Regions from separate parts of the Streptomyces cyslabdanicus genome, predicted to be linked through region 2. Evidence: riboswitches for the same ligand, from Rfam matches in the RefSeq annotation. Region 2 holds a riboswitch; each other region holds the start of a gene.
What was found. A riboswitch is a leader RNA that binds a small molecule or an ion and turns the genes downstream of it on or off. The one in region 2 is predicted to bind cyclic di-AMP.

Region 1: it holds a riboswitch for cyclic di-AMP, as region 2 does, so the genes downstream of both, ACTYVM_RS28620 (M23 family metallopeptidase) here and ACTYVM_RS25565 (transglycosylase SLT domain-containing protein) in region 2, are expected to answer to the same signal.
Region 3: it holds a riboswitch for cyclic di-AMP, as region 2 does, so the genes downstream of both, ACTYVM_RS20125 (transglycosylase family protein) here and ACTYVM_RS25565 (transglycosylase SLT domain-containing protein) in region 2, are expected to answer to the same signal.

The regions. Positions count from the first base shown of each region.
Region 1 covers NZ_JBQRUW010000050.1:55,965-60,479, reverse strand. Annotated here, with positions in the region: gene ACTYVM_RS28630 (GNAT family N-acetyltransferase) at 1-437, opposite strand, end outside; gene ACTYVM_RS28625 (HPr family phosphocarrier protein) at 613-894, shown strand; gene ACTYVM_RS28620 (M23 family metallopeptidase) at 971-1,726, opposite strand; cyclic di-AMP (ydaO/yuaA leader) riboswitch at 1,739-1,898, opposite strand; gene ACTYVM_RS28615 (M16 family metallopeptidase) at 2,134-3,522, opposite strand; gene ACTYVM_RS28610 (M16 family metallopeptidase) at 3,519-4,515, opposite strand, start outside.
Region 2 covers NZ_JBQRUW010000043.1:10,576-15,090, forward strand. Annotated here, with positions in the region: gene ACTYVM_RS25555 (LolA family protein) at 1-207, opposite strand, end outside; gene ACTYVM_RS25560 (polyprenyl synthetase family protein) at 509-1,519, opposite strand; cyclic di-AMP (ydaO/yuaA leader) riboswitch at 2,004-2,191, shown strand; gene ACTYVM_RS25565 (transglycosylase SLT domain-containing protein) at 2,197-2,697, shown strand; gene ACTYVM_RS25570 (HAD family hydrolase) at 2,725-3,528, opposite strand; gene ACTYVM_RS25575 (carboxylate--amine ligase) at 3,624-4,515, opposite strand, start outside.
Region 3 covers NZ_JBQRUW010000034.1:8,895-13,409, reverse strand. Annotated here, with positions in the region: gene eno (phosphopyruvate hydratase) at 1-1,157, opposite strand, end outside; gene ACTYVM_RS20125 (transglycosylase family protein) at 1,405-2,124, opposite strand; cyclic di-AMP (ydaO/yuaA leader) riboswitch at 2,128-2,295, opposite strand; gene ACTYVM_RS20120 (transglycosylase family protein) at 2,478-3,521, opposite strand; gene ACTYVM_RS20115 (cytochrome P450 family protein) at 3,744-4,515, opposite strand, start outside.

The sequences.
Region 1 (4,515 bases), on a different contig from region 2:
CGGCGGATGCCACGCTCGCGGGCGACGGCCGCGATGTGCTCAAGGAGCGCGGAGGCGACCCCGCGTCCCTGGTGGGCGTCCTGCACCAGGAAGGCGACCTCGGCCTCGTCGGAGGGCGCCGAGGCGGGCATGCCGTCCACGCCGACGCGGTCGTAGCGTACGGTGGCGATGAACTCGCCGCCGACCGTGGCCGCGAGTCCCACCCGATCCACGAAGTCGTGGTGCGTGAAGCGGTGGACGTCCTTCGCGGACAGACGCGGGTAGGGCGCGAAGAAGCGGTAATACTTGGACTCGTCCGACACCTGTTCGTAGAAGCTGACCAGACGGTCGGCGTCGTCGGCGGTGATGGGGCGGATCCTCGCGGTGCCGCCGTCGCGCAGCACCACGTCGGCCTCCCAGTGGGCGGGGTACTCGTGCCGGTCCGGCGAGGTCTGCATGCGCCCCAGCGTACGGCTCGCGTCCGACAGCGGCGCGAGGCAGTCTGTGGAGGACACCCATCGGACCGAGGCCGCGGTCCGATGCCACCCGGAGCGGCGCACGCGCCGCTCCGGACCTGTTCCACATATGGAAAACTGGTCTAGACAACCCTGATCACCTGAAGGGCAGCAACACATGGCTGAGCGCCGCGTCAACGTCGGCTGGGCCGAGGGTCTCCACGCCCGCCCCGCCTCCATCTTCGTCCGGGCCGCCACGGCCGCAGGCATCCCCGTGACGATCGCCAAGGCCGACGGCACGCCCGTCAACGCGGCCTCCATGCTGGCCGTGCTCGGCCTCGGCGCCGAGGGCGGCGAGGAGATCGTCCTGGCCTCCGACGCCGACGGCGCGGACGCCGCGCTGGACCGGCTGGCCAAGCTGGTCGCCGAGGGGCTCGAGGAGCTTCCCGAGACGGTCTGACCGGCAGGACCGGTGAAGCACCGAAGCCGTGCCGCCCCGTCCGGGTGGCACGGCTTCGCCGCGTCGGCGCAGGGAATCAGACGTGGACGCCGTGCTTGCGGAGGTAGGCCACGGGGTCGACGTCGGAGCCGTAGTCCGGGGTCGTACGGGCCTCGAAGTGCAGGTGCGGTCCGGTGACGTTGCCGGTCGCGCCGGACAGGCCGATCCGCTGGCCCGGGACGACCCGCTGGCCCACCGAGACCGCGATGGACGACAGGTGCCCGTACTGGGTGTACATGCCGTCGGCCATCCTGATCACGACCTGGTTGCCGTACGCGCCGCCCCAGCCGGCGTCGACGACGGTGCCGAGGCCGACCGCGTGGACGGGGGTGCCGCTCGCGGCGTGGAAGTCGACACCGGTGTGGGTGCCGGAGGACCACAGGGAGCCACCGACCCGGTAGCCGGTCGATATGTAGGAGTCGAGGATCGGCGCCACGAAGGCGTTGAGGCGCTTGCGCTCGGCCTCGCGGGCGGCGCGGGCCTTGGCCTCGCGCTCCTTCGCCGCCCGCTCCGCGGCCTTCTTGCGCGCGGCCGCCTCGGCCTGCTTGCGCGCGGCGGCCCGGTGCTGGGCGACGGCCTGGGCCTCGATCTTCGCGGCGACGCTGTCGCCGAGGGTGACTACCGGGGTGAGGCCGGTGTCCTCGAGGGCGGGAACGTCGGCGGCGAGGGCCGGGGCGGTGAGCGTGCCGATGACACCGGTGGTGGCCAGGGCCGCGACGCCCGCCGCGCGGGCGGTGGTGCGGTGCATCCGGCTCGGCCGTCGGTGCTTCCCGGCGGCGCGGGTGAACGCCATGGAGACGTGGGTCCTTTCCTTCCCTGTCGCCTACCGGGTTAGCTGACGGGTTCGGAGCAGGAAGGTCTCCTACGGCCCCGCGCGTCGCGCGCGGACGGCCGATTCACCCCAGGGACGGTGGGTCCCCGGCTCCCCTGGCTCGCGCCGTACGGGGACTCGGCGATGACTGTCCGGTGCCGCGGACGCGGCGCACTGCCCGACGAACAGCCGGACCGACGCTAGACGGGACCGCTTTCAATCCCCAAACGGATCAGATGTTTTGTAGCGCACACCACAGGGCAGACAGGCAACCTCCCCCTCAATTCGGACAACTTCAGGACAACGCAGGGCCCTGGTGACGTTTCGGTCACCAGGGCCCCATGCGCGCGTGTGCCCCTCGCCGCGCTCGGCGGTGGCGAGGCGGGCCTCTACTCGGCCGTGACGACGACGACCCGGCCGACGCCCAGGGCCTCGACGGGCTCCTTGATCTGCGCCGCGTCACCGACGAGGACCGTCACCAGACGGTCCACCGGGAACGCGTTGACGACGGCCGCGGTGGCCTCCACCGTGCCGGTCGCGGCGAGCTGCTGGTAGAGCGTCGCCTGGTAGTCGTCGGGCAGGTGCTGCTCGACCTGGTCGGCCAGCGTGCCGGCCACGGCGGCCGCCGTCTCGTACTTCAGCGGCGCCACACCGACGAGGTTCTGCACGGCGACGTCCCGCTCGGGGTCGGTGAGGCCCTCCGCGGCGAGCTTGCGCAACACCGTGAACAGGTCGTCCAGGGCCGGGCCGGTGTTCGGGGTGTCGACCGAGCCGCTGATGGCGAGCATCGCGGCGCCCGACCCGTCGGGGGCCGACCGCAGCACCTGACCGAACGCCCGCACCCCGTAGGTGTATCCCTTCTCCTCGCGCAGGACGCGGTCCAGGCGGGAGGTGAGGGTGCCGCCGAGGCAGTAGGTGCCGAGCACCTGGGCGGGCCACACGCGGGCGTGCCGGTCGGGGCCGATCCGGCCGATGAGCAGCTGCGTCTGGACGGCGCCGGGCCGGTCCACGATGACCACGCGGCCGGTGTCGTCGGCGGTCACCGGCGGCACGGGCCGCGGCTTGGCGGGCGAGGCGGTCCAGGCGCCCAGGGTCCGGCCCAGCAGCTCGTCGAGGTCGACGCCGGTGAGGTCGCCGACGACCACGGCGGTGGCCGTGGCCGGGCGCACGTGCCGGTCGTAGAAGGCGCGCACGGCCGCCGCGTCGATGGCGCCGACCGTCTCCTCGGTGCCCTGGCGCGGACGCGACATGCGCGCGTCGGCCGGGAAGAGTTCCTTGGACAGCTCCTTGGCGGCGCGGCGGGCCGGGTTGGCCAGCTCGTGCGGGATCTCGTCGAGCCGGTTGCGCACCAGTCGCTCGACCTCGCTGTCGGCGAACGCGGGCGCCCTGAGGGCGTCGGACAGCAGGCCGAGTCCCTTGGCCAGGCGGGAGGCGGGGACTTCCAGGCTCAGCCGTACGCCGGGGTGGTCGGCGTGCGCGTCGAGGGTGGCGCCCGCGCGCTCCAGCTCGGCGGCGAACTCCTCGGCGGAGTGCTGGTCGGTGCCCTCGGAGAAGGCGCGCGCCATGATCGTGGCGACGCCGTCCAGGCCGGCCGGCTCCGCGTCCAGGGGTGCGTCCAGCAGTACCTCGACGGCGACGACCTGCTGGCCGGGGCGGTGGCAGCGCAGCACCGTCAGGCCGTTGTCCAGCGTCCCGCGCTCGGGTGCGGGGAACGCCCACGGCTTGGCCGCGCCGGCCCGGGGCTGGGGGTGGAACTCCATCGTGGCGAGCTCGGTCACTTCGCCGCCTCCTCGGTCTCGTCGGTGGCCGCGGCGTCCGCGTCCTGGGCGTCGTCCTGCGCGTCGGCGGCGGTCGGCTCGTAGACGAGCACCGCGCGGTTGTCGGGGCGCAGCCGGGACTTGGCGACCTCCTGGACCTCCTCGGGCGTCACCTCCAGGACGCGCTTGACGGCGGTCAGGGCGAGCTGCGGGTCGCCGAACAGGACGGCGTAGCGGCACAGTTCGTCGGCGCGGCCGGCGACCGTGCCGAGGCGGTCCAGCCACTCGCGCTCCAGCTGGGCCTGGGCACGCTCCATCTCCTCGGCCGTCGGGCCCTGTTCGGCGAACCGGGCGAGCTCCTCGTCGATGGCCGACTCGATGACGGGCACCTCGACGTCGCCGGAGGTCTTCACGTCCAGCCAGCCCAGGGAGGGCGCGCCGGCCAGCCGCAGCAGTCCGAAGCCGGCCGCGACGGCCGTGCGGTCGCGGCGCACCAGCCGGTTGTAGAGCCGGGAGGACTCGCCGCCGCCGAGGATGGTGAGCGCCAGGTCGGCCGCGTCGGACGCGCGCGTGCCGTCGTGCGGCAGACGGTAGGCGGCCATCAGGGCGCGGGCCGGGACCTCCTCCTTGACGACCTCGCGCCGCTGCCTGCCGATGACCTCGGGCAGGGAGCCGTCGCGGGGCTCGGGCTTGCCGTCGTGGGACGCGATGGAGCCGAAGTACTTCTCGATCCAGGCGAGCGTCTGCTCCGGGTCGATGTCACCGACGACCGACAGGACGGCGTTGTTCGGCGCGTAGTACGTGCGGAAGAACGCGCGCGCGTCCTCCAGGGTGGCCGCGTCCAGGTCCGCCATGGACCCGATCGGCGTGTGGTGGTACGGGTGGCCCTCCGGGTAGGCGAGGGCGGTCAGCCGCTCGAAGGCGGTGCCGTAGGGGACGTTGTCGTAGCGCTGGCGGCGCTCGTTCTTGACGACGTCGCGCTGGTTCTCCATGGACTCGTCGTCCAGCGCCGCG
Region 2 (4,515 bases):
CAGGTGCTGGACGTCCGACTGGGCGATCTTCTCTATGAGTTGCTGTGCGCTGATCTTCGGCAGGTCGGGGTCGCCGGACGCGGCGAGTGCCGGGACGAGCCCGATGGTCGCCGCCGCCACCCCCACCACCGTGACCGGGACGACGTAGCGCGCGGCCTTGCGGCGCCCCGCGCGCAGGTCGTCGGCTTCGGATCCGTTCGGTGCCATGTGTGCCCTACCTCCGTCTTCGGCGGCGGCTGTCCTTCTGCACGGGGATGTCACCCTCAGCCGCCATTCTCACCCAGATCGGTGAGGAGTGGTGTGTGGTCCGTGGTGTCCATCTGACCAAATCGGCCGGGTGAAAGCGTCAGACCGCGGAGCCAACTCCGTGTACGCCTGCGGTATGACACGCGAAGGGCGACGCCTCCCCCACCCCGTAGGGGTCAGGGTGGAGAACGCCGCTCGAAGGGGCCGCCCGGCGGGGGTGTCCGGCGGGGGTGTCCGGTGAGGTCGCGGAGCCGGACAGGCGTCAGCCGGCCCGGTGCACCACGGCGTCGCAGAGCTGGAGCAGCGCGGCCTTCGCGTCGCACTCCCGCAGCGGCGCCAGCGCGGCCCGCGCCTCCTCGGCGTAGCGCACGGTGTCCCGGCGGGCCTGTTCCAGCGCCGGGTGCACCCGCAGTGCCGCCAGCGCCTGAGCGTGCCGCGCGTCGTCGGTCAGGTCGGAGTCCAGCAGCTCGCACAGGGCGATGTCCTCGGGCAGCCCCAGCCGGGCCGCGCGCTCGCGCAGCCGCAGCACCGGCAGCGTGGCGATGCCCTCGCGCAGATCGGTGCCGGGCGTCTTGCCCGACTCGTGCGAGTCGGAGGCGATGTCCAGGACGTCGTCCGCCAGCTGGAAGGCGACGCCCAGCCGCTCGCCGTACTGCGTCAGCACGTCCACGACCGTCTCGTCGGCGCCGGACATCATCGCGCCGAACCGGCACGACACCGCCACCAGCGATCCGGTCTTGCCGCCCAGCACGTCCAGGTAGTGGTCGACCGGGTCCCGGCCGTCCTGCGGCCCGGCGGTCTCCAGGATCTGCCCGGTGACCAGCCGCTCGAACGCCACGGCCTGCACCCGCACGGCCTCCGGGCCGAGGTCGGCGAGGATCTGCGAGGCCCGGGCGAACAGGAAGTCGCCGGTCAGGACCGCGACGGAGTTGCCCCAGCGGGTGTTGGCGCTGGCCACCCCGCGACGCACGGCGGCCTCGTCCATCACGTCGTCGTGGTAGAGGGTCGCCAGGTGGGTCAGCTCCACCACCACGGCCGACGGCACGATCCCCGGCGCGTACCGGTCCCCGAACTGGGACGCGAGCATCACGAGCAGCGGCCGGAACCGCTTCCCACCAGCCCTGACGAGGTGCTGGGCGGCCCCCGTGATGAACGGGACCTCGCTCTTGGTGGCTTCGAGCAGCCCTTCCTCGACAGCCGCCAATCCGGCCTGGACATCGGCTTCGAGAGCCTGGTCCCGCACGGTCAGCCCGAATGGCCCGACGACGGTCACGAGGGGTCTCCTGTCTGCTGGTGTCTGCTGGGATTACACGGTTTGTCGATAGGTCGCTGCCCTCACTCAAGTCAGCGTATCCGGTCACGTTTCGATCACCGATATCGCCCACCTATACGGGCCAGGGCACATCACCCGACGTGACCACCGTCACGCACCCGCCCCACAGCTCCCTCCGCGCTCACCCATGCGGTCCGATTTGCCCCTATTGGGGTTTCAATTCTCTTTAGTGGTAATTGCCCGTCAGGCGCCCACCCCGTGAGTTGGGTCACGCCGCCCTCCGTTCACGTCACCCCTCGCACTCCTTCACATTGCCTTTACGCGCAGCCGAGTTGAACCCTGGCAGCCACAAAGGATCAAGCACCACATACACGCCGGACCAAGGTCAAATAGTGCGATGTGTGATTCCGGCACTTGTTCGGGACATCTGGTCTCGCATACGTTCCCGGCCATCGGGCGGAACGCCGAATCCTGCCGCCGCCCGTAACCCCAACGACCGAACGAACCATGGCAGGAGCGGGGGACCCAGGTAAGTCGCCGGGCCGGGCTCGTACGTCCTACGTCGTACGCCGCGCCGGAACGGCTCGGGGTGAAGCCGCGCCTTTCGGGGCGCGGCCGGGCACCTCCCCGCCCGAACCCGACAGCTCACCTCGCAGGCGACGGAGAGGAACACCCCCATGCCTGCAAACGGTCAGCGCCGCTCTACCCGTACCGCCCGCCTCGTTCGCGCCCTCGCCGTCACCGGCACCGGCGCAGCCGTCCTCGCCGTGCCGCTGCTCGGCGCGACGACCGCGTCCGCCGCGACCCCGGTCTCGTCCAACGTGACCACCCTCAAGACGGCCTCGAACCTCGGCTACCCGAACAACCTCGACGGCTGGATCCGGGCCTCCCTCCAGGTCATGGCCGAGAAGGGCATCCCGGGCTCCTACAACGGCATCTACCGCAACATCATCCGCGAGTCCTCCGGCAACCCGCGGGCCATCAACCTCTGGGACTCCAACGCGGCCAAGGGCATCCCGTCCAAGGGCCTGCTCCAGGTCATCGACCCGACCTTCAGGGCCTACCACGTGAACGGCACGTCGTGGGACATCTACGACCCGGTCGCCAACATCACGGCCGCCTGCAACTACGCGGCCAAGCGGTACGGCTCGATGGACAACGTCTACAGCGCCTACTGACAGGTCCGCTGCCGGCCCGCACACCGGCTAGCCAAGCAATCGTTCGAGGACGACGGCGATGCCGTCGTCCTCGTTCGACGTCGTGACCTCGTCGGCCACCGCCTTGAGCTCGGGGTGGGCGTTGGCCATGGCGACCCCCCGGGCGGCCCACCGGAACATCGGGATGTCGTTGGGCATGTCGCCGAAGGCGAGGGCGCGCTCGCGGCCCAGTCCCAGGTGTTCGGCGGCCAGCGCCAGTCCGGTCGCCTTGGTGATGCCGCAGGGCTGGAGTTCGACGGTCCCGGGTCCCGACATGGTGACGGTGGCGAGGGAGCCCACCGCGCCGCGGGCCGCCGCCGCCAGCTCGTCGTCGGACAGCACCGGGTGGCGCAGCAGCACCTTGCTGATGGGCGCGCGCCACAGGTCGTCGCGCCGTTCGACCCGTACGGCGGGCAGCGCCGGGTGCGGCATGAGGTACCCCGGCTCGATGAGCGTGAGCCCCTCGGCCCCGTCCTGGTCGACCGCGGCGTACACCTCCCCCACCTCCGCCTCGATCTTGCCGAGCGCGGTCTCGGCCTGTTCCCGGTCCAGGGTGACCGACCACAGCAGGCGGTCGCTGCCGGCGTCGTAGAGCTGTGCGCCCTGACCGCACACCGCGAGTCCCGTGGTGCCGAGGACGCCGAGCAGTTCCCGCACCCTCGGCGCCGGCCGTCCGGTCACCACGAGGTGCCGGGCACCGGCGGCCGCCGCCCTCGCGAGCGCGGTGAGGGACCGCTCGGAGACGGTGTCGTCGCCGCGCAGCAGCGTTCCGTCCAGGTCGGTGGCGATGAGGTCGAATGCGAGGGCGGCCATGATCAGAGAATACGGATGCCCCGGCCCGCCGACTCGACCGGAGCCGGACCACCGCGGCGGTCACCGCGTTCCCGGCTCCCCTCCCTCCAACTCCCTTACTGATGAGGGTCCTTGAGCGTGACCGGCGAGGTGGCGCTCAACCGTGGGTCGCCGCAGGACGGCCGGCCGGCCGTCGCGCCGCCGCGTCGGTTGGTCCGCCACAGCTGATAGAGGTGCCGGGCGCCCGGCCGCACGAAGCGCGCGAGCATCGTGACGAACGGCAACGGGTCGTCCCCCGCGAACCAGGCCAGCTCCGTGCCGCTCGCCCTCGCCGGCGCGTGCGGCGTCGTGTAGCCGCTGCGGCGGTAGGCGAGGAGGGCGGGCAGGTCGATGTTCTCCACGACATACCGGTGGCCGGCGCGCTGCCCGCCCTCCGGAACGGGGCGGCCGGTCAGGTCCAGGTGCATGGCCCGTACGACGTCCACGCCCGACCCGCTCTCGAAGAGCCGGAACTGCGCGCCCATCCGCGGATTGAAGTCGAGGAGCTTGTACTGCCCGTCGCGCCGGTCGTAACGCAGGTCGAGGTCGACGATGCCGGTGAAGCCGATCTGCTTGATGAACCGTGCGGCGAGGTCGGCGAGTTCCGGGTTGTCGACGACGTACGCGTTCGCCGTCATACCCGCGTGCGGCGGCCAGGAGCGGACCTTGACACCGGTGAACATCGCCAGCGGCGTGGAGTCCCGGTCGAAGTAGGCGTGCACGATCCAGTCCTCGGCCTCCTCCCGCGGCAGGTACTCCTGGAGGATCACGCCGGGCCGCTCGCCCCAGTCGCGCGCCAGGGCCAGCAGGCCTTCGCGGGTGTTGATCCTCGTGGTGCCGTTCACCGCGGGGCTGCTGCGCCGCACGAACGCCTCGCGGTTCTTGGCCACCACCGGGAAGCGGGTCTTCTCGGCGAACGCCACGATGTCGTCGTACGACTGCGGGAAGGCGGCCGCGGGGCTCGGGATG
Region 3 (4,515 bases), on a different contig from region 2:
TGGCCGCAGTTGGTGGCGACGGCCAGGTCGGCGATCGTGACGTCCTCGGTCTCGCCGGAGCGGTGGGACATCATGCACTTGAAGCCGTTGCGCTGGGCCAGCTCGACGGCGTCCAGGGTCTCGGTGAGCGAACCGATCTGGTTCACCTTCACGAGCAGCGCGTTGGCGGCGCCCTCCTCGATACCGCGGGCGAGGCGCTCGGGGTTGGTGACGAAGAGGTCGTCGCCGACGAGCTGGACCTTGTCGCCGAGCTTGTCCGTGATGACCTTCCAGCCGGCCCAGTCGTCCTCGAACAGCGGGTCCTCGATGGAGACGAGCGGGTAGGCCGCGACGAGCTCCTCGTAGTACTCCGTCATCTCGGCGGCGGAGCGCTCCTTGCCCTCGAAGAGGTACTTGCCGTCCTTGTAGAACTCGGAGGCGGCGACGTCGAGCGCGAGGGCGATCTGCTCGCCGGGGGCGTAGCCGGCCTCCTTGACCGCCTCGAGGATGAGGTCGAGGGCCTCGCGGTTGGAGCCGAGGTTCGGGGCGAAGCCGCCCTCGTCGCCGAGACCGGTGGACAGGCCCTTGCTCTTCAGGACCTTCTTCAGGGTGTGGTAGACCTCGGTGCCCCACCGCAGGGCCTCGGAGAAGGACTCCGCGCCGATCGGGGCGATCATGAACTCCTGGATGTCCACGTTGGAGTCGGCGTGCGAGCCGCCGTTCAGGATGTTCATCATCGGCACCGGCAGCAGGTGCGCGTTCGGACCGCCCAGGTAGCGGAAGAGCGGCAGGTCCGAAGCCTCGGAGGCGGCGTGGGCGACGGCGAGGGAGACGCCGAGGATGGCGTTGGCGCCCAGCGAGCCCTTGTTGTCGGTGGCGTCCAGGTCGAACATGGCCTGGTCGATCAGGCGCTGCTCGGTGGCGTCGTAGCCGACCAGCTCGGGGCCGATCTGCTCGATGACGGCCAGGACGGCCTTCTCGACGCCCTTGCCCTGGTAGCGATTGGGGTCGCCGTCACGGAGCTCGATGGCCTCGAAGGCACCGGTGGAGGCGCCGGAGGGGACGGCGGCACGACCGGTGCTGCCATCGTCGAGGCCGACCTCGACCTCGACCGTGGGGTTGCCTCGGGAGTCCAGGATTTCCCGGGCTACGACGACGTCGATGGACGGCACGAGCATCTCCTTCTGGGATGTGACGCTGGAAGTGCGGGGCGTGAGCCTTGCGACTAGAGCCTAACCGTCCCGGGGCGGCGACCGGCCGACCGACCGCCTCCTGGACAGGGTGACGGTACCCATTGTTCCCGCTCGGAACAAAGGGGAGGGGAAGGTTCGGGAACGACCCGCCGGCCGGGAGGCGAAAAACCCCGCCCCGGCGCGTAGGGGGGAACACGCCGGGGCGGGGAGCCCATGGGGGCGGAACGGGCCCTTACTTGAGGTGGAGCTGCTGGCCCGGGTAGATGAGGTCGGCGTTGTCGACGATGTCCTTGTTCAGCTCGAACAGCTTCTGCCAACCGCCCTGGACCTGGTGGGTCGCGGCGATGGAGCTGAGGGTGTCGCCGGAGACCACCTTGTACTCGCCGTCGCCCTTCTCGACCTTCTTGCCGGTGGGCGTGGTGACGGTCTTGGTCGGGGCCGGACGCGTCGCGGAGCGGTTGGCGGCCTGCTGCTCGGTCGAGCGGTCGCCGGCGCTCCCGGTGGAGCCGCCGTTCGACGACGAGGAGGACGACGAGGCCGACGAGGAGGACGGGGCCGCGGGGGCGCTGCCGGTGTAGGCGGCGCCGGACAGGCCCTTGCCGCAGACCGGCCAGGCACCCTTGCCCTGGCCCGCGAGGACCTTCTCGGCGACGGCTATCTGCTGCGACTTGGAGGCCAGGTCGGCGCGCGACGCGTAGGCGGAACCGCCGTACGCGGCCCAGGTGGAGTTGGTGAACTGGAGGCCGCCGTAGAAGCCGTTGCCGGTGTTGATGGACCAGTTGCCACCGGACTCGCACTGGGCGACCGCGTCCCACTCGGAGGCGGTGGCGGCGGAGGCCTCGCCGACCGCCATCAGCGGGGCGGCGACGGCGGCGCCGGCGACACCGGCGAGCACGATGACACGGGTGGCCCTGGACGTATGGCGGTGCTTGCCCTTGCTGGAGAACAGCATGGAGGATCCCCTCACCGACGCCTGCGAGGTGAGCTGTCGGGTTCGGGCCGGATGAGTTGCCCGGCCGTGCCTCTCGCGTGAGGCACGGCTCCACCCCTAGCCGCTCCGGTCAACTGCCCGGCGCGGCACTTACCTTGGGTCCCCCGCTCCTGCCCACGGCGCTTGACGCGACGACTGTTCCCGTGCGGCCGCTGGCAGGATTCGGCGTTGCGGCAGCCGGGGCTCGCGGTGACGAGCGGTCACGACCGTAGGCATGCGCTCCGCCGAATTCCAAAGACGATCAGGGCTTCTGAGACTCATCCCACACTTTCGTCGAATGGGACATTCGGTGCGAAGTGTGACGTGAACTCCCGCTAGTTTTGGGGCGTTTCGGCAGGGACAATCAGGGTCTGACCGGCAGTGATGTGGTTCGGGTCGGAGCCGATCGCCCTCTTGTTCGCGGCATACAGCGCGTCCCATCCGCCCTGGAGGCCGAGGGAGTCGGCGATGGACTCGAGCGAGTCGCCGGAGCGGACGATGTAGGAGCTGTCGGCGCGGACGGCGTGGCGACCGGAGGACGCCACGGCATGCCCGCCGGCCGAGTCCTCGACGGCACTGCCGCCGCGATGCCGTCCGGAACCGAGCGCTCCCGTGTCGACGAGGGCCGAAGTGCCGCCGGCCTGCCACGACTTGTCCGTTTCGCCCGTCTCCGGCGCGAACGAGGGCGAGGCGTCAGGCGACTGGGACCCGCTTGCCGTGACATCGGGGGACGTGTCGGACTTGCCCGGCTTGCCCTTCTTGGCGGGCGAAGTCGGCGAAGGGGAGGACGCGCCGGGGGAGGCGGTCGGCGAGCCGGAGGGGTCGACCGATGCGGGATCGGTGTCCGAGGAGCCGTGCGAGCCGGACGAGTCGACGGAATCGGTCGATCCGGTCGACGCCTGCGACGAGTCGGTCAGACCGAGGTCGTCCGTGATGGAGTTTCGGGAGGAGTCGGAAGATCCAGACGAATCACCCACGCCGGTGTCGACCTTCGCCGCCCCGGACTTCTTGCTGAGCCCGGAGAGCAGCCCGCACGTCGGCCAGACACCGGGGCCCTTGTCGGCGAGCAGCTTCTCCGCCACGGCTATCTGCTGGGACCGGCTGGCCTGGTCGGCACTCGGAGCGTAGTCGAGGCCGCCGTACTTCTCCCAGTCGTCCTGCGTCAGTTGCAGGCCGCCGTAGAAGCCGTTGCCGGTGTTGGCGCTCCAGGCGCCGCCACTTTCGCACTTGGCCACCTTGTTCCACGCGCCGCCGTCGGCCGCGCTGGCGGCGCCGGCGCCGATCAGCGGGATGGCGATGGCGGATCCGGTCACTCCGGCGGCGACGAGGAGGGCCGGAGCCTGACGGGGCCGACGGTGACGGCCGTTCCCGGAGAGCATACGGAGACCTTTCGTGCGACAGCGTTGACCGGCGCGGCGACCGGGGCTCGGTGCCACGCCGATGGGTGAAAGTAGCGGCTGACGATCGCTTGTCACAAGTTCATGCCGCACAGATCACGTGAAGATCACACAGTTGAGCGGGTGTCATCTTCGTGGCCGTCAGTGGGTAGGCGCGGTGCGGCGGCAGGCGCCTTTTCCGGCCTTGTCCGACTTCCCTCCGACTTACCGACCGGGGGTGAACCGCACTGGCAGCGTCCGCAGTCCGCGCATGATGAGCCCACCGCGCCAGCGCAAGTCGGCTGGATCTGTGTCCAGTTGAAGGTCGGGGAGCCGGGTGAGGAGGGTGGCCAGCGCGGTCTGGCCCTCCAGACGGGCGAGCGGTGCGCCGAGGCAGTAGTGGATGCCGTGTCCGTAGCCGACGTGCTGATTGTCACGCCGCGCGAGATCCAGGACGTCGGGTCCGGCGAACCTCTCCGGGTCCCGGTCGGCGGCGGCGAGGACGACGAGGACCGGATCGCCGGGGGCGATGTCCTGCCCGCCGATGGTGAGCGGCCCGGTGGCGTAGCGCCAGGTGGCCAGTTCCACCGGTCCGTCGTAGCGCAGGAGTTCCTCCACGCCCGTCTCCAGCAGGTCGTCGTCCCCCTCGGCGAGGGACCGCTGGAGCAGGTCCCGCTGCTCGGGATGGGTGAGCAGGGCGTAGGTGCCGTTGCCGATGAGGTTGACGGTGGTCTCGAAACCGGCGAACAGGAGGATGAAGGCCATGGCGGCGGCCTCGTTCTCGGTGAGGTGCTCGCCGTGGTCGGAAGCGCGGATGAGAGCGGAGATGAGGTCCTCGCCGAGGGCGGGCTCGGCCGGGAGCGCCTCGCGCTTGCGGTGGATGAGGTCCGCGAGATAGCCGCGCATCATCTTCACCGAGCGGGCGACCCCGCCGCGCGGGCCCTTGCCGTGTCGGATCATCATGGCCGCCCAGTCCCGGAAGTCGTCCTGGTCCTCG